One region of the Peribacillus sp. TE19612 genome, then DNA from elsewhere that is predicted to be linked to it. Evidence: riboswitches for the same ligand, from Rfam matches in the RefSeq annotation. Region 1 holds a riboswitch; the other holds the start of a gene.

Region 1 (3,788 bases):
TCACGAGTAAATCGCTGAAACTCACGTGTATTTGCTCCAAACTCACGAGTAAATCGCTAGTATGGCCCTTAAAGTTGAATTTCTTTGGGATTTCTTGAATTATTCCCGCAGACGGCTAAGTTAATCCATAAAAAAGGTGCCCCGCAAATAGCGGGACACCTTTTTTTATATGAATTACGCTTGTGCTTTTAATGTTTCTGCTTTGTCCGTGCGTTCCCATGGAAGATCGACATCTGTACGGCCGAAGTGTCCGTATGCAGCTGTTTGTTTGTAGATTGGGCGACGAAGGTCAAGCATTTTGATGATTCCAGCTGGACGAAGGTCGAAGTTTGCGCGAACTAGGTCAACAAGGACTTCTTCGCTAACTGTACCAGTTCCGAACGTATCAATAGAGATCGATACAGGCTCTGCCACACCAATTGCGTATGCCAATTGAACTTCCGCTTTGTCGGCAAGGCCGGCTGCCACGATGTTTTTCGCAACGTAACGTGCAGCGTATGCAGCAGAACGGTCAACTTTAGTTGCATCCTTTCCAGAGAATGCACCGCCGCCGTGACGAGCGTATCCGCCGTAAGTATCAACGATGATTTTACGTCCAGTAAGACCAGCATCCCCTTGAGGTCCGCCGATTACGAAACGGCCAGTCGGGTTGATGAAGTACTTAGTATCTGCATCGATCAACTCGGCTGGAACGACAGCTTTGATCACATGTTCTTTTAGATCGGCTTGAATTTGTTCAAGCGTAATTTCTGCATCATGTTGTGTAGAGATGACGATTGTATCTACACGTACAGGACGGTTATTCTCATCATATTCCACGGTTACCTGTGTTTTACCATCAGGGCGTAGGTAAGCAAGAGTTTCATCTTTACGAACTTGAGTCAAGCGGAATGAAAGTTTATGCGCCAATGAAATCGGAAGCGGCATAAGCTCTTCTGTTTCATTACAAGCGAATCCGAACATAAGACCTTGGTCCCCTGCACCGATTGCATCGATTTCTTCATCTGACATGTTTCCTTCACGAGCTTCCAATGCCTTATCGACACCAGCTGCGATATCGGCAGACTGCTCATCAATGGAACTCAAAACGGCACAAGTTTCAGCATCGAAACCGTATTTCGCACGTGTGTAGCCAATTCCTTTAACCGTATCACGAACGATACGCGGGATATCCACGTAAGCGGACGTTGTAATTTCACCAGCAACAAGTACAAGACCTGTAGTTACACTAGTTTCACACGCAACACGTGCATTTGCATCCTTAGCTAGGATAGCATCTAAAATGGAATCTGAAATCTGATCACAAATTTTGTCCGGATGGCCCTCTGTAACAGATTCAGAAGTAAATAGACGTTTCTTTGACATCATATTTCCTCCTTGGAAGTTAGTATGTTGTAGGCATAAGCCTGATTTTTACGGAACTCGTTTCCCTCATTAGTTTCAACTATAGACACAGAATTACTTATAAAAAACACAAAAACCTTCCCTGGCAAATGAGGAAAGGTTTAAAATTCTGTCTTCTATCCTTTCACTCTTATCGTTCAAGGGTTTTTTACCTTGCTCAGGTTAGCACCATCACCACTATTCCTTGAAGACCTTCGCTTTATTTTCGGCGATCGATCTTGGAGTCAAGTTCAATATGGCAGGTTGCTGGGTTTCAAAGGGCCTGTCCCTCCACCAACTCGGGATAAGAGAATCCGTACAATTTAAGATATTATCGTATTTGGCTGGAATTTGTCAATGCTTTTCTAAAAAGAACATTTCCACCCAGAATGGCGTTCATTTGAAAAAACATGTTGATACAACGTCCTAGAGGGGTTTACAACGCAAAATACGAATAGAAATGTTGTAAATTGCCATTAATAATAAAGTATTGAACATCGAAAAGGAACGACATCCTGACTTTCCCATTAGACATATATTGCTTACTAACTTCCTATTTAAATAAATTTTTCTTCATGAAAGTATATGCGATTATCCTGACTCGGTTCCTGCCGGATTAAAATGATTAATGCGGCTAGCTGAAAATAATCACAAATTAAAAGAAATAGTATAGACTAATTAAATGAATGTGTTATACTAATTGTAATATAAAAACTCAAACAAAGGAAGGTACCTCATATATGAATTCTGTAGATGTTTCTAATGAGTTACACCAATTATTAACAGGAAACAATGTGCAAACTCAACTATCAGTTCCTCAATTGGTCGAAAAAGTACTTAGCAGAAATGAAGGCGTTTTAACATCAACCGGCGCGGTAAAAGCTGAAACTGGCAAATATACTGGTCGTTCACCTAAAGATAAATATATCGTGGAAGAAGCATCAGTTAAAGATAAAATCGATTGGGGTCCCGTGAACCGGCCGATTTCCGAAGATGTGTTCAATAAACTATATAATAAAGTAGTTGACTACCTAAAAGCAAAAGAAGAGATTTTTGTTTTTAAAGGTTTCGCTGGTGCAGACGAATCATCACGTCTTCCCATCCGTGTTGTTAATGAATATGCTTGGCATAACCTTTTCGCCCATACTTTGTTCATCCGTCCAAACGAAGAGGAACTGAGAGGTCACGAAGCTGAATTCACGATCCTTTCTGCACCTAACTTCAAAGCGGACCCAGAAGTGGACGGAACTACATCCGAAACGTTCATCATCGTTTCTTTTGAACGCCGTACGATCCTGATCGGCGGAACGGAATATGCAGGAGAAATGAAAAAATCGATCTTCTCGATCATGAACTACTTACTTCCAGAGGCTGGAATCCTTCCAATGCATTGCTCTGCTAACGTAGGACGTGAAGGGGACGTCGCTTTATTCTTCGGACTGTCCGGTACAGGCAAAACAACTTTATCAGCAGACACTAGCCGTAAATTGATTGGCGATGACGAGCACGGCTGGTCTTCTAACGGCGTATTCAACATCGAAGGCGGCTGCTATGCGAAAACGATCAACCTTTCACGTGAAAAAGAACCGCAAATTTTCGATGCAATCCGTTTTGGTGCTGTATTAGAAAATGTTGTTGTTGATCCGGATACGCGTGTAGCGAACTATGATGACAGTTCATTGACTGAAAACACTCGTGCTGCTTACCAAATGCAAGCGATCGATAACATCGTGAACCCAAGTATTGCAGGACATCCAAATACAATCATTTTCTTAACAGCTGATGCTTCAGGCGTTCTGCCTCCAATCAGCAAGCTTTCCAAAGAACAGGCAATGTTCCACTTCCTAAGCGGATACACTAGTAAATTGGCTGGTACTGAAAGAGGCGTAACTTCTCCGGAAGCTACATTCTCCACTTGCTTCGGTTCACCATTCTTACCGCTTCCAGCTACACGCTATGCTGAGATGCTTGGTGATAAAATTGACGAGCACAATGCAAAAGTATACCTTGTCAACACAGGATGGACTGGCGGTGCATACGGAACTGGAAGCCGTATGAAACTTGCTTACACCCGTGCAATGGTACAAGCGGCGCTTGAAGGTGAATTAGCGAACATCGAAACGATCAAAGATGATATCTTCGGTTTGGATATCCCGCTTCATGTTCCTGGTGTTCCTGATGAAGTTCTTCAACCAATCAAGACTTGGGCAGATCCTGCCGCTTATAAAGAAGCAGCAACAGACCTTGCCGCACAATTCCGTGCAAACTTCAAGAAATTCAAAAGCGTTCCAAGTGAAATCGAGGAACTTGGCGGCCCGACAGCTTAATAAATTGTACACAAAAGGACCAAGCTCTTGCTTGGTCCTTTCAGTTTGTCGGCAAGAAATGTCACTTCCCGAACCATG
Region 2 (3,788 bases), on a different contig from region 1:
ATGTTCATCCATTAATTGAAATAAGTGAAGCTTATCATATTCTTTAATGAGCTTTCCGTGTTTATCGATGATGATCATGGTGTTATAGATTCCCTTGCTTGTTTTTTTTGCAATGGAACCGCCGATGATGTGAATCTGGTGTTTCTGTGCCTGTGTTTTAAGAAATTCAATCGTTTTTTCTGCCTCTTGATCAGCAATCTCATTCAGCCTGGTCAAGTCGTATCCGGTTGTCCAAAGCTCTGGTAATATGACGATATCGGGCTCGGACCGAGCTGCTTTTTCCATCCATCGTTCTGCAACCTGAAAATTGATATCTGGTTGCCCGAAGGCTATATCCATTTGAATACAAGCTATTTTCCACTTCATCGTTAAAACCCCCACATGTAAAAAATGCTTTACAAGACTACGATAAACATATATCATTTGTGACTAGAATTTCAAGAAATTTCAGAGAAGGTGTATAAATGGTGCAATTCGAAAAATCCGGGCTGCTTCAGGACCTGCCCAAGCAGTTTTTTGCTTCACTAGTAGCAAAAGTCAATGCAATCACGGAGCAAGGACATGATGTCATTAATTTAGGCCAGGGAAACCCTGATCAGCCGACTCCGGAACATATCGTCAAAAGTTTGCAGTCTGCCGCTGAAAAAACGATTAATCATAAATATTCGCCATTCCGGGGACATCAATATTTAAAAGATGCTGCTGCCGTCTTTTATGAACGAGAATACGGTGTCAAGCTGGATCCGAATACTGAAGTGGCGATTCTCTTCGGGGGAAAGGCAGGTCTTGTCGAACTTCCGCAGTGTTTATTGAATCCAGGTGATACGATTCTTGTTCCAGATCCCGGCTATCCGGATTATCTTTCCGGTGTTGTTTTAGCCCAGGCAAAGACCGAACTGATGCCCTTGACAGAAGAAAATGATTTTCTTCCGAAATACGATGACATACATAAAGAAGTTCTTGATAAAGCCAAAATGATGTTCTTGAATTATCCGAATAATCCCACAGGCGCTTCTGCAACTGAAAGTTTCTTTGATGAAACCGTCTCCTTTGCAAAAGAACATTCAATATGTGTGGTCCATGATTTCGCCTATGGGGCGATAGGATTCGCCGGAAAAAAACCGATAAGCTTTCTCCAGGCGGAGGGAGCGAAGGATGTAGGAGTTGAAATATACACCCTATCGAAAACATACAATATGGCAGGGTGGAGAGTCGGCTTCGCAGTGGGCAATAAGAGTGTAATAGAAGCTCTTGAACTATTACAAGACCATCTTTATGTGAGTCTTTTCCCGGGGATACAAGAAGCTGCGGCAAGCGCTTTGCTTGACTCACAGACCTGTGTAGAGCAGTTAGTGCAGATGTACGAGGGGCGAAGGAATGTTTTCATTGAGGGATTGAGGGCCATCGGCTGGGATGTCAAAGCTCCAGCGGCATCGTTTTTTGCCTGGCTCAAAGTACCTGAAGGTTTTACGTCCGAGAGTTTTGCGGACTATTTATTAACGCATGCCCATGTAGCTGTTGCCGCAGGGAATGGGTTCGGTGAATTTGGCGAAGGTTATGTCAGGGTAGGGCTACTGACTTCGGAAGAACGGCTGCAAGAGGCTGTGGAACGAATACGTACATTAAACTTATTTTAATGCAATAAGGTTCACCTTTAAATAGTTAAAACTTATTGACAAAGTAGGAATTACCTGTCAGAATACAAAATAAATTCTTAATCTTTCGATACTTGGATGCAACTTATATATCAGCGTTTTCTTATTTTGAGCAGGTGGAGGGACTAGCCCGATGAAGCCCAGCAACCGACCGTAATTCCATTGTAAAATGGGGCGGAATCCTTCCGCCGGATTTTTTTGAAATCCACAAGGCACGGTGCTAATTCTTGCAGCCGAGGGCTGGGAGATAAGAAGATGGCTTTTTAAAGCCTCTTCTTTATGAAGGGGCTTTTGCCATTTTGAGACCATCTCAGGTTATTAATGACATCGAGAGTTTACTAACGTGTTATAGGAGTGATCAAATGAGCGATATAGTCGCTACTTATTTAATTCATGACTTTAATGGAAATCATGAGAAAAAAGCAGAGAGCATTGCCTTGGGTCTGACTGTGGGGACATGGACGGAATTGCCACATTTGGTACAGAAACAACTGGAAAAACATAAGGGACGCGTCGTATCGGTGACACCCCTATCTGAAGAGGAGAGGGCAAACAGCTACTTTAATCGGAAAGTATACCGTTCGCTGATTAAAATTGCCTATCCGGCAAGGAATTTTTCCAATGATTTACCCGCAATCCTTACAACGGTCTTCGGTAAACTTTCATTGGACGGTGAAATAAAACTTATTGACTTGGATTTTGTCGGTGATATTCAAAAAGCTTTTCCCGGGCCGCAATTTGGCATTGAAGGCATAAGGGAAAAGGTTGGCGTATTTAACCGGCCCTTGGTGATGAGCATCTTTAAAGGCGTATTGGGAAGAGACCTAACATTTCATAATGAGCAACTGAGACAACAAGCATTGGGAGGTGTTGACCTAGTTAAGGATGATGAGATCCTCTTTGACCAGGAACTGACTCCATTTTTCGATAGAATAAAAACGGGAAAAAGAATATTGAATGAAGTCTATGAAACCACTGGCCACCGGACTTTATATGCTGTCAATCTATCAGGGAAAACATTTGAATTATTGGATAAGGCAGAGCAAGCGGCTGAAGCAGGGGCAGATGCTTTATTGTTCAACGTTCATACATATGGTTTGGATGTATTACAGGCCTTGAGTGAACATGATCGTATCAAGCTGCCGATCATGGCGCACCCCGCATATAGCGGGGCATTGGCATCTTCATCATTTTATGGTATCGGCTATCCATTATTGCTTGGTAAATTAGTAAGAATATCAGGTGCGGATTTATCCTTGTTCCCTTCTCCTTATGGAAATGTCGCACTTGAAAAAACGGAGACCTTAGCGATTGCTGAAGCTCTGACAAAAGATGATCTTTCATGGAAAAAAGCCTTCCCTGTTCCTTCGGCAGGCATTCATCCGGGCATGGTTCCGGACCTGATCAAGGATTTCGGGCTTGATAGTGTGATTAATGCCGGAGGCGGAATTCACGGGCACCCTGACGGAGCAGAGGGCGGTGCCAAGGCATTCCGTTTTGCTGTGGAAGCCGTTCTAGCAGGAAAGGAACTTTCTGAAGCGGCGGCTGAGGAAGAAACCCTAAAAAAAGCTCTTGTGTTGTGGGGAGGCCTATAAGAAATAATGAAACCGATCATCTTTTGTGATTTTGACGGAACGATCACCAACACAGATAATATCATTTCAATTATGAAGAAATTTGCGCCTCCGGAATGGGAAGCGTTGAAAGACGGTGTCCTTCAGCAAAAAATCAGTATATCTTCAGGAGTTGGGGATATGTTTTCCCTGCTTGATAGTGGCTTGAAGGATGACATCATCCAATATGTAAGAAAAACGGCCGGCATTCGTCCGGGGTTTTATGAATTCGTTGAGTATACGAAACAAGCCAATATCCCTTTATATATTGTAAGCGGGGGCATGGATTTTTTCATTGCACCCCTTTTGAATGATATCTTGCCAACAGAGTCCGTTTATTGCAACCATGCATTTTTTGATAAGGAAAAGATTTATATTGAGTGGCCACATGCTTGTGATGAGCAATGTAATAATGATTGCGGTTGCTGCAAGCCATCCATTATGAGGAAAATTACGGGTCCGGAAGATTTTAAACTCGTTATTGGAGATTCAGTGACGGATTTTGAAGCGGCAAAACAGG

Evidence for each region. A riboswitch is a leader RNA that binds a small molecule or an ion and turns the genes downstream of it on or off. The one in region 1 is predicted to bind S-adenosylmethionine.
Region 2: it holds a riboswitch for S-adenosylmethionine, as region 1 does, so the genes downstream of both, mtnW (2,3-diketo-5-methylthiopentyl-1-phosphate enolase) here and metK (methionine adenosyltransferase) in region 1, are expected to answer to the same signal.

Annotation. Positions count from the first base shown of each region.
Region 1 is NZ_JBWCCL010000013.1:32,590-36,377, reverse strand. It holds gene metK (methionine adenosyltransferase) at 175-1,368, opposite strand; SAM riboswitch class I at 1,532-1,694, opposite strand; gene pckA (phosphoenolpyruvate carboxykinase (ATP)) at 2,124-3,710, shown strand.
Region 2 is NZ_JBWCCL010000004.1:317,596-321,383, forward strand. It holds gene ACZ9AO_RS09680 (carbon-nitrogen family hydrolase) at 1-366, opposite strand, end outside; gene ACZ9AO_RS09685 (pyridoxal phosphate-dependent aminotransferase) at 465-1,637, shown strand; SAM riboswitch class I at 1,756-1,909, shown strand; gene mtnW (2,3-diketo-5-methylthiopentyl-1-phosphate enolase) at 2,018-3,250, shown strand; gene ACZ9AO_RS09695 (2-hydroxy-3-keto-5-methylthiopentenyl-1-phosphate phosphatase) at 3,257-3,788, shown strand, end outside.